Regions from separate parts of the Comamonas sp. 17RB genome, predicted to be linked through region 3. Evidence: riboswitches for the same ligand, from Rfam matches in the RefSeq annotation. Region 3 holds a riboswitch; each other region holds the start of a gene.
The links. A riboswitch is a leader RNA that binds a small molecule or an ion and turns the genes downstream of it on or off. The one in region 3 is predicted to bind cobalamin.
Positions count from the first base shown of each region.

Region 1: another riboswitch for cobalamin. It lies ahead of QM470_RS00650 (ferredoxin-like domain-containing protein); the one in region 3 lies ahead of QM470_RS10450 (TonB-dependent receptor domain-containing protein).
Region 2: another riboswitch for cobalamin. It lies ahead of QM470_RS03130 (TonB-dependent receptor); the one in region 3 lies ahead of QM470_RS10450 (TonB-dependent receptor domain-containing protein).
Region 4: another riboswitch for cobalamin. It lies ahead of QM470_RS03920 (TonB-dependent receptor domain-containing protein); the one in region 3 lies ahead of QM470_RS10450 (TonB-dependent receptor domain-containing protein).

Region 1 covers NZ_JASHHY010000001.1:147,465-155,168, reverse strand. Annotated here, with positions in the region: gene cobN (cobaltochelatase subunit CobN) at 1-2,339, shown strand, start outside; gene QM470_RS00660 (magnesium chelatase ATPase subunit I) at 2,336-3,493, shown strand; gene QM470_RS00655 (vWA domain-containing protein) at 3,505-4,155, shown strand; cobalamin riboswitch at 4,352-4,591, shown strand; gene QM470_RS00650 (ferredoxin-like domain-containing protein) at 4,780-6,039, shown strand; gene QM470_RS00645 (precorrin-8X methylmutase) at 6,023-6,652, shown strand; gene cobI (precorrin-2 C(20)-methyltransferase) at 6,661-7,401, shown strand; gene cobJ (precorrin-3B C(17)-methyltransferase) at 7,418-7,704, shown strand, end outside.
Region 2 covers NZ_JASHHY010000001.1:722,570-730,273, reverse strand. Annotated here, with positions in the region: gene QM470_RS03145 (mandelate racemase/muconate lactonizing enzyme family protein) at 1-176, shown strand, start outside; gene QM470_RS03140 (Bug family tripartite tricarboxylate transporter substrate binding protein) at 212-1,186, shown strand; gene zigA (zinc metallochaperone GTPase ZigA) at 1,566-2,756, shown strand; cobalamin riboswitch at 2,898-3,152, shown strand; gene QM470_RS03130 (TonB-dependent receptor) at 3,356-5,572, shown strand; gene QM470_RS03125 (ABC transporter substrate-binding protein) at 5,680-6,618, shown strand; gene QM470_RS03120 (FecCD family ABC transporter permease) at 6,615-7,607, shown strand; gene QM470_RS03115 (ABC transporter ATP-binding protein) at 7,622-7,704, shown strand, end outside.
Region 3 covers NZ_JASHHY010000005.1:66,223-73,926, reverse strand. Annotated here, with positions in the region: gene QM470_RS10455 (cobyrinic acid a,c-diamide synthase CobB) at 1-804, opposite strand, end outside; gene QM470_RS10450 (TonB-dependent receptor domain-containing protein) at 830-2,704, opposite strand; cobalamin riboswitch at 2,773-3,013, opposite strand; gene QM470_RS10445 (hypothetical protein) at 3,140-3,355, shown strand; gene QM470_RS10440 (cell division protein ZapA) at 3,352-3,828, shown strand; gene QM470_RS10435 (sensor domain-containing protein) at 4,129-6,582, opposite strand; gene QM470_RS10430 (cyclic di-GMP phosphodiesterase) at 6,579-7,704, opposite strand, start outside.
Region 4 covers NZ_JASHHY010000002.1:140,728-148,431, forward strand. Annotated here, with positions in the region: gene QM470_RS03905 (multidrug effflux MFS transporter) at 1-873, shown strand, start outside; gene miaA (tRNA (adenosine(37)-N6)-dimethylallyltransferase MiaA) at 924-1,919, shown strand; gene QM470_RS03915 (ABC transporter ATP-binding protein) at 1,958-2,662, shown strand; gene QM470_RS03920 (TonB-dependent receptor domain-containing protein) at 2,701-4,557, opposite strand; cobalamin riboswitch at 4,690-4,917, opposite strand; gene QM470_RS03925 (FtsX-like permease family protein) at 5,071-7,704, shown strand, end outside.

The DNA of each region.
Region 1 (7,704 bases), on a different contig from region 3:
CGTCCGACCCCATGCTGCGCCAGGGGCGCTTCATGGTGGCGGGCCTGCGCTGCGGCCAGGTGTTTGTGGGCATACAGCCGGCGCGCGGCTACCAGCTGGACCCCATGGCCAGCTACCACGACCCCGATCTGGTGCCGCCGCATTACTACCTAGCCTTCTACCACTGGCTGCGCAGCGCCTGGCAGGCGGATGCCATGGTGCACGTGGGCAAGCACGGCAACCTGGAATGGCTGCCGGGCAAGAGCGTGGCGCTGTCGCAGACCTGCTGGCCGGACCTGGCGTTCGGGCCCATGCCCCACCTGTACCCCTTCATCGTGAACGACCCGGGGGAGGGGGCGCAGGCCAAGCGCCGTGCGCAGGCGGTGATCGTGGACCACCTGATGCCGCCGTTGACGCGGGCCGAAAGCTATGGCCCCACGCGCGACCTGGAGCGCATGGTGGACGAGTACTACGAGGCGGTGACGCTGGACCGCCGGCGCGCCGCGCTGCTGCGCCAGCAGATTCTGGCCCACATCGTGCAGCACGATCTGCACCAGGACCTGGGGGTGGCGGCGCCCCGTACCGAGGCGGACGAGCAGCAGCTGCTGAACAAGACCGATGCCTATCTGTGCGAGCTCAAGGAAAGCCAGATCCGCGACGGGCTGCATGTCTTCGGCCAGTCCCCGCAGGGGCGCCTGGAGCGGGACACCCTGCTGGCACTGGCCCGCCACCCGGTGGGCAACGGCCAGGGGGCGAACAACAGCCTGATCCGCGCCTTGGCGCACGATCTGCTGCCGGGCACTGCCTTCGATCCGCTGGATGCCGCCTGGGAGCAGCCCTGGACCGGGCCGCGCCCGCAGCTGCTGCAGGCGGTGGATGGCCAGGCCTGGCGCCATGCGGGCGATACCCGCGAACGGCTGGAGCTGCTGGCGCTGCAATGGCTGGAGCAGCCCGGGCTTGCCAGCGCGGATCTGGACGCGGGCTGGGAGCAGACCCGGCTGGTGCTGCAGCGGGTGCAGCACGATCTGCGTGCCCGCTTGCAGGCCTGTGGCCCGCAGGAGATTCTGCAGCTGTGCCGGGGGCTGGAAGGCCGCTTTGTGCCCGCCGGCCCCAGCGGGGCGCCTTCGCGCGGCCGCCCGGACGTGCTGCCCACGGGGCGCAATTTCTTCTCCGTCGATACGCGCGCCGTGCCGACGCCCACCAGCTGGACCCTGGGGCTCAAGTCCGCCCAGCTGCTGGTGGAGCGCTATACCCAGGAGCATGGCGACTACCCGCGCGCACTGGGCCTGTCGGTGTGGGGCACGGCGACCATGCGCACGGGAGGCGACGATATCGCCCAGGCCTTTGCCTTGCTGGGCGTGCGGCCCAAGTGGGCGGATGGCAGCTGGCGGGTCAGCGACTTCGAGGTGCTGCCCATGAGCGTGCTGGGCCGCCCGCGCGTGGATGTGACCCTGCGGGTTTCGGGCTTTTTCCGGGATGCCTTCACCAATGTGATCCGCCTGTTTGATGCGGCGGTGCAGAAAGTGGCCAGCCTGGAAGACGAGGATGCTTGGACCAACCCCATCCGTGCGCGCGTGCTGCAGGAGGTGGCCGAGCTGCAGGCCCAGGGCCTGAGCGAGGAGGTGGCCCGCCACCAGGCGGGGCTGCGCGTGTTCGGCGCCAAGCCCGGCAGCTATGGCGCGGGCCTGCAGGGGCTGATCGACGGGCGCAACTGGGACAGCGACGAAGACCTGGCCACGGCCTACCGGAACTGGGGGGCCTATGCCTATGGGCAGAAGGACGACGGGACGGCGCTGCCCGAGCGCTTTGTGCAGCGCCTGAGCGAGATCGAGCTGGTGGTGCACAACCAGGACAACCGCGAGCACGACCTGCTGGATTCGGACGATTACTACCAGTTTCAAGGCGGCATGGCGGCGGCGGTGCGGCATTTCCGCGGCGAGCAGCCGGCGCTGTACTTTGGCGACCATGCCAACCCGGATGCCCCGCGCATGCGCACGTTGCAGGAAGAAATCAGCCGGGTGGTGCGCGCGCGCGTCACCAACCCCAAGTGGATCGACGGTATCAAGCGCCATGGCTACAAAGGCGCGTTCGAGGTGGCGGCCACGGTGGACTATCTGTTTGCCTTTGATGCCACGGCCCGCGTGGTGCGCGACGACCAGTACGCGCGCGTGACCGATGCCTTTGTGGCGGATGCCGCCACGCGGGACTTTTTGCAGCAGCACAATCCTGCTGCCTTTCATGGCATGTGCGAGCGGCTTCTGGAGGCCATCCACCGGGGCCTGTGGGAAGACAGCGGGGACTACCAGGCGCTGCTGGAGCAGCAGTTGCTGGCCGCCGAACAATTGTTGGAGAAGCGATGATCTCGTCCACCGAATCCGCACCGTCCGCGCAGGCGGCGGGCTTTCCGTTCACTGCCATCGAGGGGCAGCCGCAGCTGCAGACGGCCTTGCTGCTGGCGGCCGTGGACCCGCTGCTGGGCGGCGTTCTGGTGGAGGGCCCGCGCGGCACGGCCAAGTCGACCAGTGCGCGGGCGCTGGCCGCCTTGTTGCCGGCCGGCCGCTTTGTGAACCTGCCGCTGGGGGCGACCGAGGAACAGCTGGCCGGCTCCCTGGACCTGGAAGCAGCGCTGCAGCGCAGTGCGGTGGTGTTCCGCCCGGGTTTGCTGGCGCGTGCCCATGGCGGCATCCTGTATGTGGATGAGGTGAACCTGCTGGCCGATGCACTGGTGGACCTGCTGCTGGACGTGAGCGCCAGCGGTATCAACCGGGTGGAGCGCGACGGCGTGTCGCACCAGCACGATGCGCGCATCACCCTGGTGGGGACCATGAACCCGGAAGAGGGCCAGCTGCGGCCACAGCTGCTGGACCGCTTCGGCCTGTTCGTGCGGCTGGAGAATGTGCCCAGTGCCGCGGTGCGCAAGGCCATTGTCAAGACGCGCATGGCTTTCGATGCCGATCCGCAGGCCTTTGTGGAACAGCACGCCGCGGCGCAATCCGATCTGGCGCAGCGGGTGAAGCTGGCGCGCGAACGCGTGGCGGCCGTGGCCTGGCCCGATGCCGTGCACGACGATGTCGCCCAGCGCTGCCAGGACGCCGGGGTGGAAGGGGTGCGGGCGGATCTGGTGATGCTGCGCGCGGCGCGGGCGCATGCAGCGCTGCACGGCCGCGGTGCCGTCACGCCGGCGGATGTGCAGGCGGTGGCGGAACTGGCGCTGGCCCACCGGCGCACCCAGGCTGCACCGCCTGCGCCACCGGCGTCGGGTGAGCCGGTGCAGCCACCGGAACAGCAGCCGAATGCCGAGGAACAGACACCGCCCCCGGAACCGCCGCCAACCGGTGGGGCGCAGGGTGCAGGTGCCCCGTCCGGCCAGTCCGGGCATGGTGCGGCGCCATCGGCGAATTCGTTGCCGGACCATGGCGCCCCGGCCGATGCCTGGGGCGCCATGCCGCCACCGCAGCTGGTGGCGATGAAGGCGGTCAAGGCGCTGAAGCCTTTGCCGCCAAAAAAAGCCTGACGCGCTCCGCGGTGGCGGGACTGGCCGGAAAGGCCAAGGCGGGGCGCGGTGGCAATACCTCTCGCAAGGGCCGGCTGGACGGGGCGGCCGGGCGGCGCCTGGACTGGGTGTCCACGCTGGCGTCCAAGGGGCGCGGGGCGCTGCGGCCCGAGCACCTGCGTTTTCGCCGGCGTCCTGTGGGGAGCAAGACCCTGCACTTGGTCTTGCTGGATCTGTCGGCGTCCATGCTGCGTGGTGAAAAGCTGGCCTGGGCCAAAGGGTGTTTGCTGGCACTGACCGAGCAGTTCTACCGCGATCGCGACGATATGGCAGTGATCGGCTTTGCGGGCGAGCAGGCCCGGTGGCTGCAGTCCCCGGCGAAAGCCGGGGCTTTCAATGCCGGCTGGATTGCGCCCTTGCGCGGCGGTGGCGGAACGCCGATCCAGCCCGCTGTCGACGCCGTGGAGGGCGCGCTGCGGCGTTGTCCGCCCGGCACCCGGGCCACGGTCTGGCTGCTGACGGATGGGCGCTTTGATCCGCTGCCGGTGCGCCCCGAGGGGGTGGACCGTTGCTGCATCGTCGACTTTGAAAATGATGCGGTGGCGCTGGGACGGTGCCAGCGGCTGGCGGCGATGTGGCGCGGGGAGTGGGTGCGGGCGGAGCTTTTTGCCACTGCCAGCTGAGTGCTGCGGGCAGCCAGCCTGGCGTGCCACGGGTTGTTCGGCCCCGCTGTGCAACCCGCTATGTTGCCCACTGTGCCGTCCGTTGCGGCAGGCTGCATGCCTGCAGAGCGGCGGAAAAAAGCGGTGATTTGCTGCGTTGCATCAGTGGCGGCCGATACTGGGGTGGAGTTTTCAGGACGGAGGCAGATATCGCGTAAAATTCGCGCTGATCCCAGGTGTTTCGCCGCGCACTTCGCGCAAGGAAATGAAACGAGAAGCAGGTGCGTGGTTCGCCACCATTCCTGCACTGCACCCGCAACGGTAATCAGAGAGAGGGGACGCCCGTCATTGCTTGCAGCAATGGCAGCCACTGCGCAAGCGGGAAGGCGCGTCCAGCGATCAACTCTAGGAGTTGAGCTCTGTAAGTCCGGAGACCGGCCTGGCGTGAACAAGGCGCAGCGGGAGTGCATGTGGCTTGATGGGCTCGCATCTTCGCGCCGCCAATCGCTTCCATCTTCCATCCCCCCTGCAAGTTTCAATCGTCCGGCCCGGGTATCGGCCTGACCGACTGCGGATACAGCATGGCGCGAGAGGCTCTGGGTTTGACGGTGTGGGCAGCGGCTCTGGATGGGGGCGCTGCGCACCATGGCTGATTCCATCAAGGTCCAGGGCTGGTGCCCCACGGCATGGAAGCCCATGCGGTCGGAAGATGGCTGGATTGTCCGGGTGCGCCCGGTCTGTGCCTCCATCAACGCGGCGCAGTGGGCCGCACTGGCGGCTTTGGCGCTGTCCCTGGCGCACCCCCAGATCGAGCTGACCCGGCTGGGCAATGTGCAGCTGCGCGGGGTGGCGGATGCGGACCTGCCTGCGCTGCTGTCGCAGCTGGTGGCGGCCCGGCTGATTCCCGCGGATGCGGATGCCGATCTGGCACCTCCCGTGCATTGCACCCCTTTCTACCAGGCCCATGACCGGACCCATCAGCTCGCCACGCGATTAGGGCGGGCGGTTGTGGAGCAGTTGTGCCCCAGTGCGCTGGAGCGCCAGGGCATGGCCGCGCTGCCCAGCAAGTTCGGCTTGCTGGTGGACGATGCGGCGCGCAGCCTGGGCGGCATCGCTTCCGATCTGCGGGTCTGGGTGGATGCGGGCGGCGGCTATGGCCTGGCATTGGGCGAGGCCGGCGACTGGTACCGCTTTGGCGATGTGCAGCAGCTGGTCGATGCCGCGATCCACATTGCCAGCTGGTTCGCACGTGCGCGGATGGACGTTCTTGGCAAACCGCCCACCCGCCTGCAGGCGCTGCTGCCGTCTTTGCCGCTGGATGCACCTGTCTTGCAACAGGCGGTGCCCCAGGGCGCGCAGCCGCCCGCTGCAGCACCGGTGCTGCCGGGCCCACGTGCGCAAGGCTGGGTGCTGGGCGCGCCGCTGGGGCGCATCGATGCCCTGGCGATGCAGGCGCTGGCGGCCAGCCTGCCGGCCGACACGGAAATTCGCGTCACGCCCTGGCGTTCGCTGCTGCTGATGTCGGCGGATGCGCCGGCACGTGTGGCCCAGCTGGACGCCCAGCACTGGATGAGCAATGCAGCAGATGCACGCCTGCGGGTGTCGGCCTGCACCGGAAGCCCGCGCTGTGCGCAGGCCCATGTGCCGGCACAGGATATGGCGCTGCAGCTGGCGCCCCATGTGCCGGAGCGCGGGCATCTGCACGTCAGCGGCTGCGCCAAGTTCTGCGCGCTTTCGTCCGATGCCACCTCACTGATCTTTGCCAGCCCGTCCGCACCGGACGCGGTCTGGCTCCATGCAGGCGCTGCCGGGCAGCCTGGCTGTCCCACGGTCCGGCTCCCTTACCGGGCCGGATCGGCACTGCCTGCAGAACTCCACACACTACTTCATGACCTACCACTATGAAATGCACGGTGAAGAGATTTACCGGCAATCGTTTCGCATCATCCGCAGCGAGGCCGATCTGGCCCGCTTCACGCCCCTGGAGGAGAGGGTGGCCTGCCGCATGATCCATGCCGCAGGCATGGTGAGCCTGGCACAGGACATCCATTTCTCCGCGGATTTTGCGCAGGCTGCAGAAGCGGCGCTGCAGCGCGGCGCCCCGATTCTGTGCGATGCGCGCATGGTCAGCGAAGGCATCACGCGCAAGCGCCTGCCTGCCGACAACGCCATCATCTGCACCTTGCAGGATGCCCGCACCCCCGGGCTGGCCCAGGCCATGGGCAATACCCGCAGTGCTGCCGCGCTGGAGCTGTGGCGCGAACACCTGGACGGCGCGGTAGTGGCCATCGGCAACGCGCCGACCGCGCTGTTCCACCTGCTGAACATGCTGGAGGACCCGGCATGCCCGCGTCCGGCCGCGATCATCGGCTGCCCCGTGGGCTTTGTGGGTGCCGCCGAGTCCAAGGATGCGCTGCGTGCATGGGGGCAGATTCCTTTCGCCATTGTGCAGGGGCGTCTGGGCGGATCGGCCATCACGGTGGCTGCAGTGAATGCGCTGGCGACGTCGGTGGAGTGAGGAACGTGATGAACAGCGGCAAAATTATCTGCGTGGGCCTGGGCCCCGGCGATCCGGACATGATGAGCGTGAAGGCGGACCGTCTGCTGCGCAATGCGCGCCATGTCGCCTATTTCCGCAAGCGTGGCCATCCGGGCAAGGCCCGGCAGCTGGTCAACGGCATGCTGCACGCCGAGGTCACGGAGTACCCGATGGAGTACCCGCTGACCACCGAGATCCCGCACGACGACCCGCGCTATATCGCGCAGCTGTCGGATTTCTATCTGGGCTGGCAAGCGCGCCTGACTGAGCTGGCGCGCGGCGAGGATGTGATCGTGCTGTGCGAGGGCGATCCATTCTTCTACGGTTCCTTCATGCACCTGTATGTGCGTCTGCAGCAGGAAGGCGTGGTGCCGGTCGAGGTGCTGCCCGGCATTCCCGGCATGGTGGGCTGCTGGCATGCCACGGGCATGCCCATGACCTGGGGCGACGATGTGATGAGCGTGCTGCCGGCCACCTTGGCCGACGAGCCGCTGCGCGCCCACATGGCCCGCTCGGATGCGCTGGTGATCATGAAGGTCGGCCGCCATCTGGGCCGCATCCGTTCGCTGCTGACGGAGCAGGGCAAGCTGGACCAGGCGTGGCTGGTGATCAACGGAACCATGAGCGACGAGCAGGTGATGCCGCTGCGCGATGCGCCGGAGCGCTGCCCGTATTTTGCGATTGTGATCGTGCACGGCAACGGCCGCCGCCCCGCCAATGACATGTGAGCGCAGCCGCATGGACATGGACACCACACAGAACACGGTCAAGGGTGCAGGCACAGGGCAGCTGTGCGTGCTGGGCCTGGGGCCCGGCGACGCGGCGCTGCTGACGGAGCAGGCCCGGCAGTCGATTGCCGGTGCCAGCGATGCTTTTGGCTATTTCCCTTATGTGGAGCGGCTGAGCGGGCTGGAGCATTTGCGCCTGCACGCCAGCGACAACCGCGAAGAACTGGACCGCGCCCGCCAGGCATTGGATGTGGCGGCCGAGGGCCGGAAGGTGCTGATGCTCTCGTCCGGCGACCCCGGCGT
Region 2 (7,704 bases), on a different contig from region 3:
ACGCGCGCTACGTCGAATTCTTCTGGGATGACCAGGTCCTGAACTTCCGCCGCCTGCTGGACCGCCAGCTGTCGCAGGAAAAGGGCCGTGTCGTTCTGCACCAGACGCCCGGCCTGGGCTTCAACTTTGACGAGGCACAGGTGGCGAAGTTCGGCCGCTGGAGCAAGGTGGCGTAAGACCCCTCGGCCCATATAAAAAAAGGAGACATACCATGCAACGCAGACAATTTCTGTCCACGGTCGCCGCAGCCGGCGCACTCTGTGCCCAGCCCGGCTTTGCCCAAGGCAAGCCCCCGGCGGGGCCGGTCAAAATCCTGGTCGGTTTCTCGGCCGGCGGCGGCACCGACATCCTGGCGCGCATCATCGCCAACAAGCTGAACACGCTGTGGGGCATCCCCGTCATCGTGGAAAACAAGCCCGGCGCGGCCGGCCTGATTGCGGCGGCCGAAGTGGCCAAGGCCCCGGCCGACGGGAACACCCTGATGATGGGCCACATCAACGCCCTGGGCATTGCCCCCGCGCTCAACCCCAAGCTCGGCTTTTCCCCCGAGCGGGACTTTGCGGCGATTGCGCTGGTGGGGCAGACCCCGCAGGTGCTGGTGGCCAGCCCCAAGTCGTCCACCTCCATGCAAGGACTGTTGGCGGCCTTGAAGAAGAAGTCCGGCGAAATCAGCTTCGGCTCTTCCGGAACGGGATCGGCCCAGCACCTGGCGCTGGCACTGTTCGAGCAGACGGCCGGGGTGTCGGCCCTGCACATCCCCTACAAGGGCGCATCGAATGTGATGACGGACTTGCTGGGCGGGCAGATCGACTATGCGTTCGAAGGCATGACCACGGCGTCGCCCTTCATCAAAGGCGGCAAGGTGCGCGCGCTGGCACAGACCGGCACCAAGCGCGTGAAAGCCTTCCCGGATGTGCCCACCGTGGCCGAACAGGGCTACCCTGGCTTCAACGCCAGCATCTGGTTCGGCCTGGTTGGCCCGGCCAAGATGCCTGTCGAGGTGGTGACCCGCATCAATGCCGACGTCAACCGCATCCTGGCCATGCCGGATGTGGTGAGCAAGCTGGAAGAGTTCGGGGCCGAAGACGGCGGCGGAACGCCGCAGCGCTTTGAGGCATTCATGCGGGATGAGCGGGCCAAGTGGGCCAACCTCATCCAGTCGCGCGGGATCCGGGTGGACGCCTGAACCCAGGGCAGGGCAGTCGCCGCCCAGGGCGTTGCGGGTGGAGGCAGTCGATCAGGTGCCGATCACCCCGCATGTGCGGAGCCCCGTACGGGCTGCCGGTGGCAGATGGCAGACAGCGGTCGCTTGTACCGCCGACGCCGCGGCAGCCCGTGAAACGACTGATACCAAAAGCCCCCGCTGTGTACGCACAGCGGGGGCTTTGCTTTCTGCCGGGTGGTGCACTGGGCTGCCGAGCGCCTTCCGGGTGTATGCAGGCCCGGAGGGCGCTGTCCAACAAGGGGCTGGGCAACAGCATGGCGGGGTGACGTGTTCGCTGCTGTTTTTGTCTTTGTATTTGATAATGAGTTATCATTATCAAATCTTGTTCATGGTACCGGCGATGGCAAAGCTTCTTCCCGTCACCGTCCTGTCTGGCTTTCTGGGCGCAGGCAAGACGACGCTTCTCAACCACATCCTCCACAACCGCGAAGGCCTGCGCGTCGCGGTCATCGTCAACGACATGTCCGAGGTCAACATCGACGCAGCGCTGGTGCGCGAAGGCGGCAGCGACCTGTCCCGGACCGAGGAAAAACTGGTCGAAATGAGCAACGGCTGCATCTGCTGCACCCTGCGCGAAGACCTGCTGGTGGAGGTGCGCCGCCTGGCCCGGGAAAAGCGCTTTGACTACCTGGTGATCGAATCCACGGGCATCTCCGAGCCGTTGCCGGTGGCCGAGACCTTTACCTTCACCGACGAAGCGGGCGCCAGCCTGTCGGACATTGCGGTGCTGGACACCATGGTCACCGTGGTGGACGGCTTCAACTTCCTCAAGGACTACGAATCCCGGGACAGCCTGCAGGGGCGCGGGGAATCAATGGGCGAGGGGGACGAGCGCAAGGTGGTGGACCTGCTGGTGGAACAGGTCGAGTTCTGCGATGTGCTGGTGCTCAACAAGACCGACCTCATCACCGGGGCAGAGCGCCTGCGGCTCATCGCCATCCTGAAGACCCTGAACCCGCGTGCATGCATCGTGGAATCCAGTTTCGGCAAGGTGCTGCTGGCGTCGGTGCTGTCCACCAAGCTGTTCAATTTCGACGAGGCGGCCAAGGCCCCGGGCTGGCTGAAAGAGCTGCGTGGCGAGCACACACCGGAAACCCAGGAATACGGCATCGGCAGCTTTGTCTACCGCGCGCGCCGGCCGTTCCACCCCAGGCGCTTTCACGCCCTGGTGGGGTCCGAATGGCCCGGTGTCATTCGCTCCAAAGGTTTTTTCTGGCTGGCCAGCCGCCCCCTCTATGCGGGCAACTGGTCGCAGGCCGGCGCCGTGTGCCGCCATGGCCGGGCAGGGCGCTGGTGGGCTGCCGTGCCCCGTGAACAGTGGCCGCGCGAGCCCGAGTCGCTGGCCACCATCACCCAGCACTGGGACGAGCGCGTGGGCGATGCCCGCCAGGAACTGGTGCTGATCGGCATCGGCATGGACGAATCGGCGCTGCGCCAGCGGCTGGATGCCTGCCTGCTGACCGACCACGAGATGGCCCTGGCCCCCAAGGCCTGGACCGGCTTTCATGACCCGTTCCCGGCCTGGGACTGACGCGGTGCATGCCCGGCTGCAGCCTTTATGCAGCGCTGCGCTCCATCAGCTGCCAGGGCATGCATTCCGGATGTGTCCGGCGTGTTGTGTCCGTTGCGGACATGTGTCCTGAACGATAATTCCTCGCTGCATTGAGATACATTTCAATGCTTGTTACGAGGTGCTGCATTGGCCTGACGGCCACTGGAGTTAAACGGGAAGCAGGTGCACTCCATGGAGTGCAATGCCTGCGCTGCCCCCGCAACGGTAAGCGAATCACCCTCTGCACCCAGGTAAGACCTGAAGCCACTGCGCACTGCGTGGGAAGGCGTGGAGTGGGCCGAAAGTTCCAGGACGGATGTCCCGGGACATCGGCATTTCGCGAGCCCGGATACCGGCCTTGTCACTTTTGTTGGACGCCGCGGGTGAGCGCGCAGTCCAGGTTGGATGGGTTCGTGCGCCGAGCTGTCCCGCCTGCGCATGCATGCCTGCGGATGTTTTCTTGAATCGGCCTTGCGGGAGAGCAGGGCCATCTGGAGCCGCGCATGCGCACCCCTTCCCGTGTTTCCCCAGGCCCCCTCTGCGGGCCTGTCGCTTTTCCCCTTTCCGCCCTGAAGCCCGTGACCGCCGGCGCCGCGCTGTGCTGCGCGCTGTGGGGTGCCCACGCCCAGGGCGTGGCCGACCACACCGCGGCCTCTGCTGCTTCTGCCGCCACGGCCGCTGCCTCCGCATCGACTTCGACATCGGCACCGACTGCCGCGCTGGGCGATGTCTTCGTCACCGCCACGGCCCGGCCCGAGGACCGTGCCCGCATTGCCGCCACCACCCAGGTCATCGACCGCCAGGACATCGAACGCTCGTCGGCCCGCTCGGTCACCGACCTGCTGGCCGAACATGCGGTGGGTTTCCTCAGCGAATGGACGGCGGCCCAGACATCGCTGAACCTGCGCGGCGCCGCCACCGACGGCCAGGGGCGCGACTTCAAGGGCCAGGTGCTGGTGCTGCTCAATGGCCGCCGCGCCGGCACGGCCAATCTGTCCAAGCTCAGCCTGACGGATGTGGACCGCATCGAAATCGTGCGCGGCCCCGCCTCGGTGGTGTACGGCAGCCAGAACATGGGCGGGGTGATCAACATCATCCTGCGCACCGGCGCCAGCGGCCCGCTGAACCGCGTCACGGTGACCGGCAGTTCCTGGGGCGGCTGGAGCACCCAGGCCCAGACCGCAGGCACCAGCGGCATGCTGGACTGGTATGTGGGCCTGAACACCAGCGCCCGCGATGACTACAAGTCCGGTGACGGCGGCACCGTCATGCAGAACACCGGCTGGAAGCGCCGTGGTGCGGTGGCCGCCCTGGGGCTGCAGATCGACAGCCTGAACCGGGTGGAGCTGCAGGCGCGCACCGACGGCATCTACAACGCGGGCTTCCGGGGATCCGGGTCCAACATCTACAGCAAGGACAACCGCGACAACCGCTCGCTGGACCTGACCTACACCGGCGCGCTGGCCGATCAGTCGGTCAGCTGGCTGGCGCAGGTCTACCACTTCGTGGACGAGGACGAATTCAACTGGGCGTCCCCCGTCATCAAGAGCGGCACCAACCCGGTGCCGGGCACGGCGCGCGACTACAACGACCGCAAGCTGGACGCCACCGGCATCCGCCTGCAGCCGCGCTTTCGCCTGTCTGCCGCCAACGACCTGCTGGTGGGCGTGGACTGGGAACGCAGCCATCTGCGCTCGGACCGCTTCCGCGTGGCCATGCCCGGCGGCCCGGCCGGCCAGGTGGCGCCGTACGACAACAACCAGACGGAAGAAACCAAGGCGCTGTACCTGGAAGACGCCCACACCCTGCTGGACAACCGGCTGACCTTGCGCGGCGGCCTGCGCAAGACCTGGGGCGAGACCCGGTTCGACCCCACGCCCAACCTGGCGTTTGCCCAGTCCAATGTGCGCAAGTACGACACCCACACCTGGTCCCTGGGTTCGACCTGGAAGGCCACCGACGACTGGAACCTGCGCGCAGGCATCGCCACCGGCTTCCGGGCGCCGACTGCCACCGAACTGGCCGCCGACTTCACCGCCGTGGGCGGCGGGCGCACCTTCGGCAACCCCAATCTGAAGCCCGAGACCAGCCGCCAGATCGAAGTGGGCGCCACCTTCACGCAGCCGGGCTGGAAGGTGGACGCAGCGCTATTCCAGAACGTCATCTCCAACCGCATCACCACCGTATCCCGGGGCCCCAGCACCAACACCTCGGACTATGCCAACAACGCCGCAGAAGTCGTGGCGCGCGGCCTGGAGCTGACCACCAACGTCGACCTCAAGCAGGTGCTGGCCCTGGGCCTGCCGGGCCAGTCGCTCAGCGCCTTTGCGGGCGGTTACTACCACTTCGACATGCGCGACAAGGGCGCGGCGCCCACCGCCAACACCGACCGCGTGCAGCGCATGTACCGCTTCCAGGCCTCGGCCGGCATGCGCTACGCGCAGGGCATGGACCGCAATGCCGGCGACTGGAGCATGCAGCTCACGGCGCTGCTGCGTGGACCGATGTGGTACGACACCGAAGAGAACCTGCTGGTGCCGCAGGGCGAACCCAGCAGCACCTACATCCACCGCAAGGGCGCCTTCACGGTGTGGAACCTGCGCGGCGACTACCGGGTGAACCGCAGCGTGAAGCTGTTTGCGGCGGTGAACAACGTCTTCAACCTGAACCGCAGCCCCATCTTCATCGCCCAGGACCGCTCGCCCTGCCTGGCGGATGCGCGCTTCCAGAACGGCGGCTGCGGCACCTCCATGCCCGGACGCGAGCTGATGGTCGGCCTGCAGGCCGACTTCTGAGGCCAGGCTGCATGCACAGGCCCGCCAGCCCCCTTCCGGAAGCACCCCAGGACGCACTTTCGGGTGCAGTTCCTGACGCGCTTCCGGGCGCACTGTCCCGGCGCGCCGTGCTGCGCCGCTGGGGCGCGGTGGCGGCGGGCGGCGCCCTGCTGCCCGGCCTTACCGTGCCCACGGTGCAGGCCGGTCCGGCCGGCCCTGCGGGGGCAGCAGAGCAGGCCATGCAGGCGGCCTCGGGCATCCACCTGAAGGATGCCCTGGGGCGCGCCGTCTGGCTGCCTCGGCCGCCCCGGCGCATCGTCACCATTTTTTCGTCCAACACCGAACTGGTCGCCGCCCTGGGGCTGGTGGACCGCATCGTCGGTGTCGAGGACTTCACCCGCTACCCGGCCGAGGTGCTGGGCCTGCCCAAGGTCGGCGGCCGGCTGGGATTTTCCGTGGATGCCGTGGTGGCCCAGCGCCCGGATCTGGTCATCGTGACCCCGGCGCGGCAGGCCGCCACCCAGCTCGTCGCGCCCATGGAACGCATAGGAGTGCCCATCATGGTTTTGCTCAGTCGCACCCTGCAGGAGGTGCTGGACAACATCCGCCTGGTGAGCCAGGCCTGCGGCGAGCCCGAACGCGGCGCTGCATTGGCCCAAGCCCTGCATGCGCGGCTGCAGGCCGTGGATGCCACCGTGGCCGGCCGGCCGCACCTGCGGGCGCTGATGGTCACCGGGCGCGCGGGCAACGGCATGCTGCTGCTGGCCCGCCCGGGCACCTACACCGGCGAAGCCATGGTGCGCGCCGGCTGCCAGCACGCACTGCCGGCGCTGGGCGTGCTGGCCCAGGTGTCGCCCGAAGCCGTGCTGGCCGCCGACCCGGATGTGCTGCTGTTCGCCGGCAACCAGGCGGGGCTGGACGATCTGCTGCACCAGCCCGGCTGGCGCGACATGCGGGCCCTGCGCCAGCGCCACTGCTGGACCGTGTCCCGCTCCGAATTCCTGATCCCCGGGCCGCGCACCTTCGACGGTATCGAATCGCTGGCCCGGCAACTGCACCCGATATGACTTCACGCACAACATGGGGGGCCGCGCTGCTGGTACTGGCCCTGTGCCTGCTGGGCGCGGCCTGCGCCGGCCACCAGTGGGCCAGCGTGCCCGAGCTGTGGCGCGCGCTGAGCGGCGACGATTCCCTGCACAGCCGGCTGCTGCTGCAGTGGCGCCTGCCACGCGTGGCGGCGGCGGCCTGCGTGGGCGCGCTACTGGGCCTGTCGGGGGCCATCTTTCAAGGCGTGTTCCGCAACCCGCTGGCTGAACCCTATCTGCTGGGCGCATCCGGCGGTGCGGCCCTGGGCGCCACAGTGGCCCTGCTGGTGCCGCTGGGCCTGCCCCAGGGCCTGGTGCTGCCGGTGCTGGCCTTTGCCGGCGCCTGGGGCTCCACCTTGCTGGTGCTGGCCGTCGCCCGGGCTGCGGGCGCGCTGGATGCGGCCGGCCTGCTGCTGGCCGGCGTGGCGCTGGCCGCCATGCTGGGCGCGCTGCGTTCTTTCCTGATGCTGGCCCTGTCCGATGAAACCGTCAGCCTGCAGGTGGTCATGAGCTGGGTGCTGGGCGGCATCCAGACCCCGTCGTGGAACGGCCTGCTGGTGCTGGCCGGCATCACCCTGGGCTGTGTGGTCGCCACACGCCCGCTGGCCCGCGGCCTGGACCTGCTGGGCCTGGGCGACACGGTGGCCAAGGGCTTTGGCCTGAACCCGGAGCGCTTCATTCCCCTGGCCGTGCTGGTGGGCTCCCTGGTGGTGGCGGCCGCCGTGGCCTACGGTGGGCTGGTGGCCTTTGTCGGGCTGGCCGCACCGCACATTGCGCGCTGGATGGTAGGGCCCATGCACCGGGTGGTGCTGCCCGCCAGCGCCCTGGTGGGCGCCATCGTCGTCACCGTGGCCGATGCCCTGGCGCGCAGCGTGCTGCCACCGGCGGAAGTGCCGCTTGGGCTGATCACTGCCATCGCCGGTGGCCCGTTCTTCATCATCCTGCTGGCGCGGCGCCTGCGCGCGTCATGACCGTGAGGTTTCCCATGCACAAGCCGCAGGACGCACCGGATACAGCAGCCGCGCCGGATGCACCTGGTGCACAGCCCGTACTCGCCGCCCAGGGCCT
Region 3 (7,704 bases):
GCTGGCCACGGCCACCGTGCGCCCCTGCAGCCAGGGCTGCAGCGCCTGCTGTCCGGCCGGCGGTTGGGCCGCTGCTGCTGCGGGGAATTCCACGCTCCAGCGCTGCCAGGCGGCCCAGTCCATCTGGCCCAGCGGGGTGTCGGCCAGCTGGTCGGCGGCGGCGTTCAGCCGTGCCATGGCATCGGGCAGCTCGTGCGCGGCCACCAGGCCCAGGTGGCGCTCCGGCAGCAGCTGTGCATCCCTGCCCTGGCCGATGCGCGCCAGCGCGCCCAGCCACAGATCGGGTTCACGCAGGCTGGTCTGCAGCATCTGCGCATGCATGCCGGTGGCCACGCGGTTGGCCAGCACCCCGGCCCACGGCACCTCCGGCTGGTACTGCCGCATGCCCAGCACCAGGGCGCCAAACGAGCCGGCCATCGCGCCCGCATCCACCACCAGCAGCACGGGCACGCCCAGTTGCTGGGCCAGATCGGCGGCAGTCGGGCTGCCGTCAAACAGGCCCATCACCCCTTCGATCAGGATGACATCGGCCTCACCGGCGGCGGCATGCAGGCGGGCCCGGACCTCGTCCATGCCCACCATCCAGCCGTCCAGGTTGTGCACCGGTGCACCGCTGGCCAGTTGGTGCCAGTAGGGGTCCAGAAAATCCGGGCCGCACTTGAACACGCGCACCGTGCGCCCCTGGCGGGTGTGCCAGCGCGCCAGCGCGGCGGTCACGGTGGTCTTGCCCTGGCCCGATGCCGGGGCCGCCACCAACACGGCCACGCAGCGGCGCGCAGCTTGGGCGGAAGTATCAGTCAACATGCATGCTTTCCGGCGGCCCCGGCGGTCAACGGGGCAGCCATTTCAGGCCCACCCAGAAGGTGCGGCCCGGCGTGGCGTAATCCTGGGCCAAGGTATAGGCCCGGTCCATCAGGTTGTCGATGCGTGCGGTCAGGGTCAGGTCCCTGGCCACCTGCGTGGAGGCCGACAGGTTGAACAGGGTGTAGCCACCCAGGCTCATGACCTGCTCGTCCTTGGCGTTGTAGCGGCGGCTGGCCGCCTGCATTTCCCCGCCCAGTGTCCACCCGTGCACGGCGGCATCCACCCCCAGGGTGGCAAAGCGGCGCGAGCGGCGCTCCAGCAGCTTGCCGGTGGCCTCGTTCGTGGGGTTCTGGAAATCCACGGAGCCATACCACTTGAGCCGGCCGGTGCGGTAGGCACCGGTCAGGGTGATGCCCTGCAGCTGCGCACGCTCCACGTTCACATAGCAGGACGTCTTGCCGCAGCTGCCCAGGCCTTTTTCATAGGACACCAGGTTCTGCAGCTTGTTGCGGTACAGCGTCACCCCCAGGTGGTTGCCCTGGTCGGCCCAGCGCAGACCGATTTCCTTGTTCAGGCTTTCTTCGGGTGCCAGGGCCGGATCGCCATAGTCCGAAAAGCGCTGGTACAGGCTGGGCACGCGAAAGCCGGTCGAGGTGGAGGCGGTGGCGCGCAACTGGGGCGCAAATGCCCAGGCGTAGCCGATGCCGCCGGTGTTCTTGCGGCCGAAGTCGCTGTCCTCGTCGCTGCGGGCATTCAGCTGCACGCTGTGGGTACCGAACTTGGCGCCGTAGCCGATGGCCACGCCGGTCTGGTCGCGGTCCCTGTGGCTGGTATTTTTCAGGCCGGTGTTTTCCAGCGTGTCTTCGCGCCGCTCCAGCGCCAGGCTCAAGGTGCCCGGGCCCAGCAGCCACTCGTTCTGCAGCAGCATGGTGCGCAGCCGGGTTTCGGCTTCGTAGGTGCTGGTGCCCGAGGTCTCGTAGCGGTTGGTGGATTCGCTGACGGACAGGCGCGTGCGAAAGCGCTCCGTCCACTGGGCGGTCCAGCTCAGGCCATAGGCATCCAGCGCGCGCAGGCCGCGGTCGTCCTTGACCGATTTGCTGGCGTCATACCCGGCATTGGTGCGGCTGGTCAGGGCCGTCAGCTCCAGGCGCTGGTCGGCGTTCAGTTGCAGCCCCACGCGGGCGTTGGCCGATTTGCGTGTGTAGCCATCGCGGTCTTCGTTGTGCACACCGCGGTTCTTGGAGTCGAAGCCATGGCTTTCGGCATAGGACAGGCCCAGCGCGTAATCCACCATGCCCTGGGCGCCGCTGATGCCAGCCTCGGCCTTGCGGCTGCCGTACTCGCCGGCCCCCAGGCCCACAAAGGGCTGCACGCCGGCGGTTCCGCGCTTGGTGAACACCTGCACCACGCCCGCCAGCGCGTCCGAGCCATAGACCGCACCTGCCGGGCCGCGCAGCACTTCGATGCGCTCGATCAGGTCCACCGGCAGGGATTCCCACTGCGCACCGCCGGAGCCGTTCTGCACATCGACACGGATGCCGTCGATATAGACCGCCGTGTGCTGCTTGCTGGCGCCGCGCAGGTAGAGACCGGTTTCGGTGCCGGGGCCGCCGTTGCGGGTGATCTGCACGCCGGGCAGCTTGGCCATCACGTCTTCCAGCGACCGGCCGGCCTGCTGGTCCAGCTGGTCGCGGTCGATGACCGTCATGTCCGCAATCACGTCCGACAGGCGCTGCTCGCTGCGCGTGGCGGACACCACGGTCTCCTCCAGCGTGGCGCGTGCAGAGGGGCTCTCCTGGGCCTGGGCAGCGGCCGCCACCGCGCACAACATGGCTGCCGACACGGCAGACCACGGCAAGGCGGGCGCCACGGCACCGGCCTTCAAAACATTCGAAAACATGAGAAAAAAACACCTAGTCGCCCGTACCAGCCTCCCCGCCAGTGATGGGCAAAACCATGCCCGCTCGAGCGGGCACACCAGTGTTGGCCGGTATCCGGGCTGGTCCTCCACACCATCGCCTTCCCAGACGCTTGTTCAAGGCATCCAGTGGCGGTATCAGATGGCGGGGGTGCATGGCATGCACCAGGGACTCACCGTTGCGGGGGCAGCGCAGGCTGGGCGGGTTCTGAAAAAAACGAGGCCGTCCTGCTTCCCGTTGAACTGCTGCGCGTGAACCGCGCTGCGAGCACCAACAGCCGCGATTTTAGTTTCAGTCGTGCCGTTCGTAGAAAAACTGCTGTGCACCGGTGTTTTCCAGCGTCATATGCAGGCTGATTCGGCCTTATTTCACCTGCTTACATTTAGGCACGCCTACAATTGCTACCCTCTATGTCCATGACCTCGCAGCCTTCCATGATCGAGCCGCTGGCAGAGCGTGTTGATCGCCTGCTGCTGCGCCACGCCGAGCTTCAGCGCACCAATGCCCTGCTGGCCGAGCAGGTGGCCGCGCTCACACAGGAGCGCGATTCCCTGCGCTCGCGCCTGCAGGCGGCACGTGCACGGGTGGACGCACTGATTGAGCGCCTGCCCGCCAACCAAGAGGCACCATGAGCCAGATCGAAGCGCGCATCCTCCAGCAAGACTATGTGTTGACCTGCCCCGAGGGCCAGGAAGACATGCTGCTGGCCGCCGTGCAGCGGGTGGATGCGGACATGGAACGCATCCGCAACACCGGCAAGGTGCGCGCCCGCGAACGCGTGGGGGTGCTGGCCGCCGTCAATCTGGCGTTCGAGAGTGCATCGCTGTACACCCGCGTGCAGGAACTGGAGCAAGAGCTGGAGCTGACGCTGGAAAACGGCTTGGCACCCGCGGCCCCTGCAGCCGACGCACTGCCCGCTGCTCCGCTGGAAGACACACCGCGGGACGACACCCTGCAGCAAGCGCAGCAGGCACAGGAAGAAGCCCAGGTACTGGCCGCGCAGCTGCATGAGCTGCTGGTGCTGCGCGAGCACGAGCTGCAGCAGGCTCAGGCGCTGATCGAACGCCTGGAAGCGGCGCTGGAAGTCGACAGCAAGCTGCTGTAGAGGCCTTGCGGCAGCGCCGAAAAGCTGCTGCCGCGCAAATCCCCCTTTTCTCCATCCGGTCCACCACAAGCCGCCGGGCACGCGCTAAAATAAAGGCGTCTGCAAATCTGCCGTGCTTTATATTGCCTTGAACCAATGCTCCCTGAGCACGGGCTTGGTACATTGCCAGGCAAGCGTGATCGTCTCGCGTTAGACGAACCCAACGTCTGGTTGCCCTCGCCCACCTGAACCCCCGGTTCAGGATGACGGCGCGGTGGTTTTTGCAGACACCCCCCACCCTCATCCCGGCGGCCAAGGCCGCTACACCGGCCGGTCTTCTCCCGGCACTCCGCCCCCCAGACTTCCTGCTTCCAGGCCTGCCGCCTGGGCGCGCAGCATGGCCTGGAAGGTAGCCGCCTCGACCCCCGGGGCACACAGAAATCCCTGGTAGAAGCCGCAGCCCATGCGCATCAGCGTTTCACGCTGCGCGGCGGTTTCCACGCCCTCGGCGACGATCTCCACATCGAGCGCGCGGCCCAGGCCGATGACCGCCTCCACAATGGCCTTGTCGCTCATGTCCTGCGGCAGACCACGCACAAAGGACTGGTCGACCTTGAGCTTGGAAATTGGCATGCGCTTGAGGTAGGCCAGGTTGGAATAACCGGTACCGAAGTCGTCGATCACCAGCTGCACACCCAGGTCCGCGAGCTGTTCGATGCAGTGCACGATGACCGGCTCCTTCTGCAGCAGGGCAGACTCGGTGAGTTCCAGCTCCAGCCAGCATGCCGGCAGGCCATAGGCACTGAGCAGCGAGGCCACGCGCGCCGCATAGTCGGGCTGGTGCAGCTCCAGCGAAGAGACGTTGACCGACACCTTCACGCCCAGGCCCTGCTTGACCCAGCGCACTGCTTCCTTGACCGCCTGCTCCAGCACCCAGGCGCCGAGCTTGACGATGTAGCCGGACTCCTCGGCCAGCGGAATGAACACCCCGGGCGAGACCACGCCCAGGCGTGCATCCGTCCAGCGCAGCAGCGCCTCGCAACCGACGATGCTACCGGTGTGCATTTCGACCTGGGGCTGGTAGACCACGCGCAGGGCATCACGGTCCAGCGCCTGCCGCAGCGCGTGCTCCATCTGCACCCGGCCCAGCAGCCCGTTGGACATGGCCGGCTCGTAGAAGCCGAAGCTACCCTTGCCACTGGCCTTGACCCGGTACATGGCGGTGTCGGCCTGCTTGATCAGTTCGTTGAGCGTGCGCCCGTGCTCAGGGTACTGGGCCATGCCAATGCTGCATTGCACCGAAAAGCCCAGACCGTCCAGCACGAACGGCTCGCGCATTGCATCCTGGATGCGCCGGGCAATCCGCTCGGAATGCTGCTTCTGGCACGCATGCAGGTAAAGGACGAATTCGTCTCCACCCAGGCGGCACAGCACATCCAGCGGCCGCAGACAGGACTGCAGGCGCTGCGCCACCAGCTGCAGCACCCGGTCGCCGAACTGGTGACCCAGGGAGTCGTTGATGATCTTGAAGCGGTCCAGGTCCAGGAACAGGATGGCGAACTCGGCCTGCGTATCCTGGGTGATGGCCTGCTCCACATGCTGGCCGAGCATCAGGCGGTTGGGCAGGCCGGTCAGCGCATCGCTGAAGGCCAGTTGTTCGATCTTCTGCTGCGCCGCCTGCTGCTGGGTCAGGTCCCGGATGAAGCCCACACTTTGCTGCACCTGCCCGCGCTCGTCGCGCGAGACCACCCAGGACAGGCGCACGGCACACAGGCTGCCGTCCACGCGCTGCAGCTGGCGGTTACCTTCCCAGTGGCCGACCTCTTTCCACGCCTGCGCCACCGCGTCCAGCCATTCCGGCTCGGTCTGCGCAAACAGCGCACTGGCCTGCGCACCGGGGGACAGGGGGGCACCCAGCATGCCGTCGCAGGCCGGGTTGGTCTGGAGGACGGCACCCTGCGCATCGGCAATGAAGATGGCGTCCAGGCTGCTCTCGAACACCTGCGCGGCCACCCGCAGGCCGCTTTGGACTTCCATCTCCCTGGAGATGTCGCGGAACGAAAAAATGCGCCCCACAGCCATGCCGTGGCGCAGCAGCGGAACCGAGCGGCGTTCCACCACGCGCCGGTCCGCCAGATTCAGGATATCGGCGGTGTGCACCAGGGGGTCCTGGCCCAGCGCCTGCAGTTGCTGGTCGTACTGTGCAGGCGACAGCACCTGGTCCCGCATCCAGGCCATGATGGCCGCATCATTGCGCTGCAGCAGCAGCGCAGCCGGCATGACCCAGATATCGGCCAGCTTCTGGTTGAAGGCGCGGATCGCACCATCGGCCGAGCACACCAGCACGCCATCGGCGGCCGAGTCCAGGGTGGCGCGCAGCTCGGCCAGCAGGCTCTCCAGCTCGCGCTCGTTGTGTTCCTGCTCGCTGCGGTCCAGCAAGGTCCACAGCAGCCAGTTCCCGCCCTCGGGGTCTTCGACTTCACGGATGCGCTGCTCTACCGGGATGGCCCGGCCGCTGGCATGCAGTACCTGGGTGTGGGTGACCTGCCCCCAGCTGACTTCCGCGGCATCGTTCCAGCGGTACATGTCCTGCGGCGCCGCCGCCAGATCGCGCACGTGGCAGCCTTGCAGGCGCGAGCCCGTCAGGCCCACCAGACGCTGCGCCGCCGAATTGGAATACGCCACGGTCAGGCTGTGGGGGTCCACCAACCACACCGCCTCCGTCATCCACTCAAACGCCTGGCACCATGCCTGCAAATGGGTGGACTGGTTCATGCTTCCCCTCCCACGGCAGACATCAGCGGCACGGCGCGCTCGAAGAAGTAGCACACGCGCTGGCGCGGCGACAGATAGTCCAACACCTCGCGCGGCAGCTGCGCAGGGCGCAGGCTGCGCTTGATGACCACGCCGCGCAGCTCCGACAGCTCCACAGGCTCGGCCTTGGCCCGGTCCACGTCCGGGTTGTAGAGCAGCACCGCAGGTTTCAGCGGCTGGTCGCTGCGCACGGAGGCCACCAGGCCATACCGTTCATCGCTCAGCTGCACCACCGAGCCCGGAGGGTAGACCCCCATCACGCGCACAAAGAGTTCGACCAGCTCGCGCGTGAAGCCGCCGCGGCGGCGGCCGAACAGGTCCGACAGCGCTTCGTGCGGGGTCAGGGCCACCGCATGCGCCAGCGGATTGCACAGCTTGTCGTAGCAGTTGGTCAGCGCCAGGATCTGGCCTTCGATGGACAGGTCTTCCTCCACCAGGTGCAGCGGAAAGCCCGTGCCGTCCGTCGCCTCGTGGTGCTGCGCAATCGCCGTCAGAGCCGTGGGCGACAGGCCCATGCGCTGGCCGTAGGCCACAGAAGCCCCCACATGGTCTTCGTACGCGGCTTTTTGCTCCGGCGTGAAGCTGGGCAGCAATTCGGTGCAGCGGGGGTCGATGTCTCTTTTGCCCACATCGTGCAGCAAGGCGGCCAGGCCCAGGTCCATCAGCCGCGCCGAATTGAGCCCATGGGACTTGCCCAGTAGCAGCGAAAGCACGGTGACATTGATGGGGTGGGCGCCCTGCTGTTCGCCCACGCTCTCGGACAGCAGCCGGATGGCCGTCTGCGAGGCATCCAGCAGCTCCGCGATATACCCGGCCACCAGGCTGGAGCTGGCGCGCATGGCGTCCTGCGGGTCGTTGACCAGCCGTGACACGACTTCGCGGTAGCTGTGGGTGGCGGCAGAAAAGCGCTGGTCGCAGGTCTTGAGTGCGGCCACTTCGCTCGACGCCATAGCCGGCACATCGCGTGCCGCCAGCGTCGGGATGTGCAGCCCCGACGAGCCGATGGTGGCAGGCCGTGCCGGCTGTGGCGGCGTGCCATCAGCTGCGGGCGCCTCCCCCTCTTCATTTGTAAGTGGAGGTAAA
Region 4 (7,704 bases), on a different contig from region 3:
ACCGGCGCGGGGGTGATGGCTGCGCGCGCCATCGTGCGCGATCTGTACACCCCCACGGCCGGCGCCCAGGCCATGTCCAAGGCACTGACCGGCCTGGGCGTGATCGCCTGTGCCAGCCCCATCGCCGGCAGCCAGCTGGCCCAGCACTTCGGCTGGCGCGCCACCATGGCCGCGCTGGCGGTGTTTGGCGCGGCCACGCTGGTGCTGGTGGCCCTGCGCTTTCGCGAAAGCCTGGCCACGCCGCGCCCGGATGCCACCCAGCCGCGCCAGCTGGCCCGCACCTGGGCAGCCATCGTGCGCCACCCCACTTTTCTGGCCTACACGGCCACCACCAGCGGCTCCTACGCCGGGCTGTTCACCTTCCTGGCGGCCTCGTCCTTCACCTTCATCGGCGTGCTGGGCTGGACCGCCGCCGATGTGGGCCTGCTGCTGGGCGTGAACGGTGCCTGCTATATCGCCGGCACCATCCTCTGCCGCCGCCTGCTGCAGCGCCTGGGCGTGCGCCGCACCGTGGCCGTAGCCGGGCTGCTGGCCGTACTCGGCACCGGCAGTCTGCTGGCCGCCGCCCTGCTGGATGTGGCCAATGCCTGGGCCTATGCCCTGCCGTTCAGCCTGTACATGGTGGCCCACGGCATCCAGCAGCCCTGCGGGCAAAGCGGCGCCGTCAGCGCCTTTCCGCAGGCGGCCGGCACCGCCGCGGCACTCAACGGCTGCGCCATGACCCTGACAGCCTTTGCCATGGGTGCCTGGCTGGGCCAGCACCTGGACGGTACGGTGTACCCTCTGGTCTTCGGCACAGCCTTCTGGGCAGCCTGGACGGCCCTGGCGTCCTGGGTGCTGGTGCGCCGCTGGGGCGTGGCCCCGGCCGCCTGAGCCTCGTCTGCCCTTTTTCCTGCCCCGCTCTTGATCTGTTTTCTGTGACCGTGACCGCTTCCGCCTCTTCCCTGCCCTGCATTGCCATTGCCGGGCCCACCGCTTCCGGCAAAACCGCTGCCGCGCTGGCGCTGTCTGCCGTGCTGCAGCAGCGCGGCCTGGCCGCTGAAATCGTCAGCGTCGACTCCGCGCTGGTCTACCGGGGCATGGACATTGGCACGGCCAAACCCACACCGGCCGAGCTGGCCGCCGTGCCCCACCACCTGATCGACATCCTGGAGCCCACACAAAGCTACTCCGCCGCCGAATTCGTGCGCGACACCGAACGCCTGGTGGCCGAGATCCGTGCCCGTGGCGCCGTGCCGCTGCTGGTGGGCGGCACCATGCTGTACTTCAAGGCGCTGTTTGAAGGCCTGGACGAGATGCCGGCCGCCGACCCGCAAGTGCGCGCCGCGCTGGATGCCCAGGCCGCCGACATCGGCTGGCCCGCCATGCACGCCCTGCTGGCCCAGGTGGACCCGGTCACCGCCGAGCGCCTGGCGCCCGGCGACAGCCAGCGCATCCAGCGCGCCCTGGAAGTGTGGAAGATTTCCGGCAAGCCGCTGTCCAGCTTCCATACCGCGAAAGATGCATCGGCGCCGCGCTTCGATGCCACGCTGTTTTCGCTGGAACCGACCGACCGGGCCTGGCTGCACCAGCGCATTGCCCAGCGCTTCGAGCAGATGCTGGAGCACGGCCTGGTGGACGAGGTGCGCACGCTGCGCGCCCGTCCCGATCTGCACCTGGACCTGCCCAGCATGCGCTGCGTGGGCTACCGCCAGGTGTGGGAGGAACTGGACTGGCAGGAGCGCCGCGACAAGCCCGCGCTGAACATGCACCTGGTGCGCGAAAAAGGCATTGCCGCCACGCGCCAACTGGCCAAGCGCCAGATCACCTGGCTGCGCAGCATGCCCCAGCGCCACCCGATTGACTGCCAGGCCCCCGACGCCATCGTGCAACTGGTGCAAGCGGCCTGGGGTGTAGTGCAGGCCAGCCTGCCCAAGTAAGCCGCCTCTCCCGTCTCCCGCCGTTGACTGCCTTCACCATGTCCTTGCCAGCTGCCAGCACACCGCCCGCCAACGTTCAGGTCGTGGACCTGGCCAAACGCTATGGCACAGGGGCCGATGCGGCCACGGTGTTCGAGCAGGTCAACCTGGAGGTGGTGGCGGGCGAGTTTGTCGCCATCGTCGGCGATTCGGGCGTGGGCAAGTCCACGCTGCTCAACTGCCTGGCCGGGCTGGACCGCTGGGACCAGGGCCAGGTGCTGCACCAGGGCCAGGACATCGGCCGGCTGGACGAAGCCGGTCTGGCTGTCTGGCGCCGTGCCCATGTGGGCTTTGTGTTCCAGGCCTTTCACGTGCTGCCGCATCTGAGCGTGGCGCAGAACGTGGCCCTGCCGCTGATGCTGCTGGCGCGTGGCACCCCGGCCGAGCAGGACGCCCGCGTGCAGGCCATGCTGGCGGCCGTGGGCCTGGGCGATATGGGGCAGCGCCTGCCCCAGCAGCTCAGCGGCGGCCAGCTGCAACGGGTGGCCATTGCCCGCGCCCTGGTGCACCGCCCGGCCCTGCTGCTGGCCGACGAGCCCACCGGCAATCTGGACCCGGACACGGCCGCCCGCACCATGGACCTGTTGGTGGCCCAGACCCGCGAAGCCGGCGCCAGCCTGGTGCTGGTCACCCATTCCCCGGACGCGGCGGCCCGCGCCGACCGGGTGCTGCGGTTGACGGCCCGGGGCATTGCGGCGGCCTGAACAACGCCGGCCCGCGGGGCCGTGCTAGCGGCGCGACTTCAGCGCGGCGTCCACTTCAAGGTGACAAAACCGGCGCGGCCACGCTGGTTGTAGCCGTAGGCAGTTTCATAGACCTTGTCGGTCAGATTGGCCACACGGGCCTGCACCGCCCAGTCCTTGGCGAACTGGTATTCGGCGTGCAGGTCCACGGTGGTGTAACCGCCCAGGTCCACCGTACCCTGCTTGTCGGTGCGCTTGCCGGCATACAGTGCGCTGGTGCCGAACTTCCAGGCGCCGATACGCTTGTCCACCGACAGCGTGGCCTGGTGCTCGGGCAAACGGTCCGTCAGGCGCTGGCCCTTGCCATCGACCGCATCCAGGTGCTCGTAGCGTGCCGACAGATCCCAGCCCTGCCACTGGGTGCTGTAGCCCAGCGACCAGCCCTTCAGGCGTGCGCTGTCGATGTTGAAGGGGAACCACATGCCGGTGCCGTCGTCGGCCCAGGAGATCAGGTTCTTGACCTTGTTGTCGAAGCCCGTCAGCTTGAACTCGTGGCCGCCCACGCTCCAGTCCAGCCCGATTTCGTTGCCCTTGGAGCTTTCGGGCTGCAGGTTGGGGTTGCCGGACATGGGGTAGTACAGGTCGTTGAAGGTGGGCGCCTTCATGCTGCTGGCCCGTGCCACGCGCGCGCGCAGACCGGACAGGACTTCGTAGCCGTAGCCAATGCCCCAGGTGTTGTAGCCGCCGAACTGGGAGTTGTCGTCACGGCGCAGGTTGAGCTGCCAGGAATGCGCCGCGTGGCTGCCGTTCAGGCCGGCATAGGCGGCATTGGTCGAACGGTCCTTGTGGTCGTAGCGCTCGGACGAGGCAATCTGCTGCTCCAGACGCTCCAGGCCGGCCACCACCACACCCACCGGGGTCTTGATCTCGTTGCCCCATTTGTATTCGGTCTGCTCGGTCTGGAACAGGTCCTGGTAACGGTCGGTACGGCCCTCCAGGCGGTGGTGGGAACGCTGCTTGTCATTGGAACGCGACACGCTCAGGGTGCTGTTCCAGTTGGCAGACAGCCTGCCCGACAGCTTGAGCTGGCTAGTGGCGGCACGGAATTCGTTGTACGAACCGTTCACCAGCGGCATGCTCCAGTCGGGCATGAAGATGTAGTCCTGGTCGAACTCGGAATAGCTGTCCGCCCGCATCAGATTGGCATCCAGGCGCCAGTCGGCATTGAAGGCATAACCCAGTGCCGCCGTGACCGAGGTCTGGTTGAACTTGTCGGCATCGGAGCGGAATTCGGCGCTCTTGCGGTTGGTGGCCGAGAAGCCAGGGTCGATGACGCGCGCCATGTTCAGGCTGTAGTTCCAGCCGGACTGCTCGCCTGCAAAACCGCCATCGGCCTTTTTGTAGCCCGCGCGGCCCCAGGTGAGTGCGGCATGGGGCACGAATGCCTGCTTCACGCCCTTGCCCTGCTTGGTGAAGATCTGGATCACCCCGCCAATGGCATCGCTGCCATACAGGGCCGATGCCGGGCCGTGCACCACCTCGATGCGCTCAATGGCTTCCAGCGGCAGCGACTCCAGCGTGGGCGTGCCCAGCGTGGCCGAACCGAAGCGCACCCCGTCCACCAGCAGGACCACCTGCTTGCTGCCGCGGATATAGACGCTTTGCGTGTTGCCGCGGCCGCCGTTGCTGGACATCTGCACGCCGGCAAAGCGCTGCAGCACTTCGGCCAGCGAGCGGCCTGCCGAGTTGCTGATCTGCTCTTCGGTGATCACGCGCACATCGGCCAGGGTTTCGTCCAGCGGCGTTTCAGAGCGGGTGGCGGTCACCACCGTGGTGGACAGGGGCACGTTTTGCGCCGCAGCATGCTGGGCCAGGCAGGCCGCGGCCAGGGCCACGGCCGCCAGAGGAAAACGCACGGAAGCGCGCTGGCCTTCCGCTGGGAATGGTTGGAAATTTCGCATGGATGCACACATGGTTGGCACCGGCGTCCCCGCCCGTGCTTCACACAACCAGCAACCCGGGTCTGCATGCACAGCGGCACGCCAGCGGATGCTGGACCTGTTTTGGCCGGTATCCAGACTGGCGCACGGCTTGCCAAGCCTTCCCAGAGCGCATGGCTCCAGTGGCAAGAGATGGCAAGCGGGTCCTGCGGGACCTGTGCGCTCACTGTTGCGGGGGCAGTACATGCTGTGCCAGCGCGGGCGCCGGCGTCCATGTTTCCCGTTTAACCGCAGCGCCAGAACAGCGCTGCAAGCACCAAAACCCCGCATTGTAGGCAGCAGGCTGACACGGGGCTTGTAGGATGGCGAATGCCCTGCCCATGGAACCCTGGGCCGCGCAGGCGTGCCCACCCGCCCCGGGGGCGGTGCACACCGCTGTTTTGCCCTGGAACCTCCGTGCCCGCCTCACCCTCTCTCACCGCTTCTCCGCTGCCGCGCCTGCTGGCCAGTTTTTCGCTGCAGGAGTACCGGCGCCAGCCCTGGCGCAGCCTGACCGCCCTGCTGGCCATTGCGCTGGGCGTGGCCCTGGGTTTTGCGGTGCATGTGATCAACCAGTCGGCGCTGGATGAGTTTTCCCGCGCGGTGCGCAGCGTCAACGGCCAGCCAGATCTGGAATTCCGTGGCATGCGCGCCAGCCTGCCCCAGAGCATTTACCCGCTGATCGCGCTGCGGCCCGAGGTGCAGCATGCCGCGCCGTGGATCGAGGGCACGGTGCAGATCGACAGCACGCCCGCCACGGCCGTGGCTGGCGATCACGCGCCGCATGCCATCCCGGAACCACTGTCGCTGCGCCTGCTGGGCGGCGATGCCTTGCAGTCGGCCCCACTGGCCCCTGCGCTGCAGCCCCGGCTGTTTGCCGACCAGGACCGGTTGCAACTGTTCGCGCCCGACGCGGTGTTTCTGAACCCGGCGGCACTGCAGGCCCTGGGCCTGGACGAAGCCAGCGCCCCCGGCGCCCTGCTGCCGGTGCGCGTGCACACCCATGCCGTGACGCTGCGCGTGGCCGGCACGGTGGCGGCCGGCGGCGCCCCGCTGGCGGTGATGGACATTGGCGCCGCCCAGGACCTGCTGGGCCAGGACGGCCAGATCCAGCGTGTGGATGTGCTGCTGCGCAGCGGCACCGGCCGCAGCGCCTTCACCGCCGCGCTGCGTGCCCTGCCCGGCTGGCCGGCCCAGGTGCTGGTGCAGCAGCCGGGCGGTGAGCAGCAGCGTGCGGCCGAGATGTCACGCGCCTACCGCGTCAACCTGACCGTGCTGGCCCTGGTGGCGCTGTTCACCGGGGCGTTTCTGGTGTTCTCCGTACTGGCGCTGAGCGTGGCGCGGCGCGCACCGCAACTGGCGCTGCTGGCCGTGCTGGGGCTCACGCCCGCGCAGCGCATGCGCCTGGTGCTGTGGGAAGCCGCCCTGCTGGGCATGGTCGGCAGCGCGGCCGGCATTGCGCTGGGCACCGGACTGGCCTGGCTGGCCCTGCGCATGCTGGGCGGGGACCTGGGCGGCGGCTACTTTGCCGGCGGCCAGCCCCCGCTGCTGTGGAGCGCACCGGCTGCCGCCACCTTCTTTGCCCTGGGCCTGGCCGCCACCGTGGCCGGCGCCTGGTGGCCGGCACGCACGGCCCGTGCACTGCCGCCCGCGGCCACGCTCAAAGGGCTGGGCGCCGTGGGCCAGACGCCTGCGCGCGCCTGGACCGGCCTGGCCCTGGTGGCCGCCAGTGCGCTGCTGGCCAGCGTGCCGCCCATTGGCGGCATTCCCCTGGCCGCCTATGTGGCCGTGGGACTGATGCTGCTGGGCGGCATGGCGCTGCTGCCCTGGTTGCTGGATCGCGTGCTGGGCGGCCTGCAGCGGCTGTGGCCGGCCACGCTGCGCCAGCCGCTGTCCATGCTGGCGCTGGAACGTGCCCGCCGCATGCGGGCCAGCGCCAGCGTGGCCGTGGGCGGCGTGGTGGCCAGCCTGAGCCTGGCCGTGGCGCTGACGGTGATGGTCACCAGCTTTCGCGGCAGCATGCTGGACTGGCTGGACGCCGTGCTGCCCTCGCCGCTGTACCTGCGTGCGGCCGGCGGCTCGTCCAAATCCGACGCGGCGCTGCTGCCGCCCGCGTTGCTGCAGGCCGTGCGCGACCTGCCCGGGGTGAAACGCGCCCAGCCGATGCGGGCCACCAGCCTGTGGCTGGACCCGCAGCGCCCGGCCATCAGCCTGCTGCTGCGCCCGCTGCACGGCCCGCAGGCCCAGCAGCTGCCGTGGGTGGGGGCAGCGCCTGCCCAGTCGGTTCCGAACGGCATGGTTGCCGTCTACGTGAGCGAGGCCGTGGCCACGCTGTATGGCGTGCAGGCCGGCCAGCCCTGGCCGCTGCTGGACCGTGCGTTCAGCACCGGGCAGGCCGGCAGCAGTGCTGCCGGGACAGACGGCCCGGCCACTGCCCCCACGGCCGGCGCAGTAGAAACGCGCTTTTTCATTGCCGGCATCTGGCGCGACTACATCCGCCAGTTCGGCGCGGTGGCCATGGACTGGGGCGACTACCAGCGCCTGACGGGCGATGCCCGTATGTCCGAGCTGTCGCTGTGGCCTGCTGCGGGCGAAGACCAGGCCACGCTGCAGCCGCGCATCGAAGCTGCCCTGGCCCGGCTGTCCGGCGGGCAGGCTCCGCCGCTGGAATTCACCAGCAGCGCCGCGCTGCGCCAGCGCTCGCTGGAGATTTTTGACCGCAGCTTCGCCGTTACCTACTGGCTGCAGGCGGTGGCGATCGGCATCGGGCTGTTCGGCATTGCCGCCAGCTTCAGCGCCCAGGTCCTGGCACGGCGCAAGGAGTTTGGGCTGCTGACCCACCTGGGGCTGACGCGCCGGCAGATCCTCACCGTGGTCGCCGGCGAGGGGGCGGCCTGGACGGCCATGGGAGCGCTGGCCGGCACCTTGCTGGGCCTGGGCGTGGCCGCCATCCTGGTGCACGTGGTCAACCCGCAAAGCTTTCACTGGACCATGGAGCTGCGCCTACCCGCCGGGCGCCTGCTGGCCCTGGCCTGCGCCGTGGTGCTGGCCGGCACCCTGACGGCCTGGTGGGCCGGCCGCAAG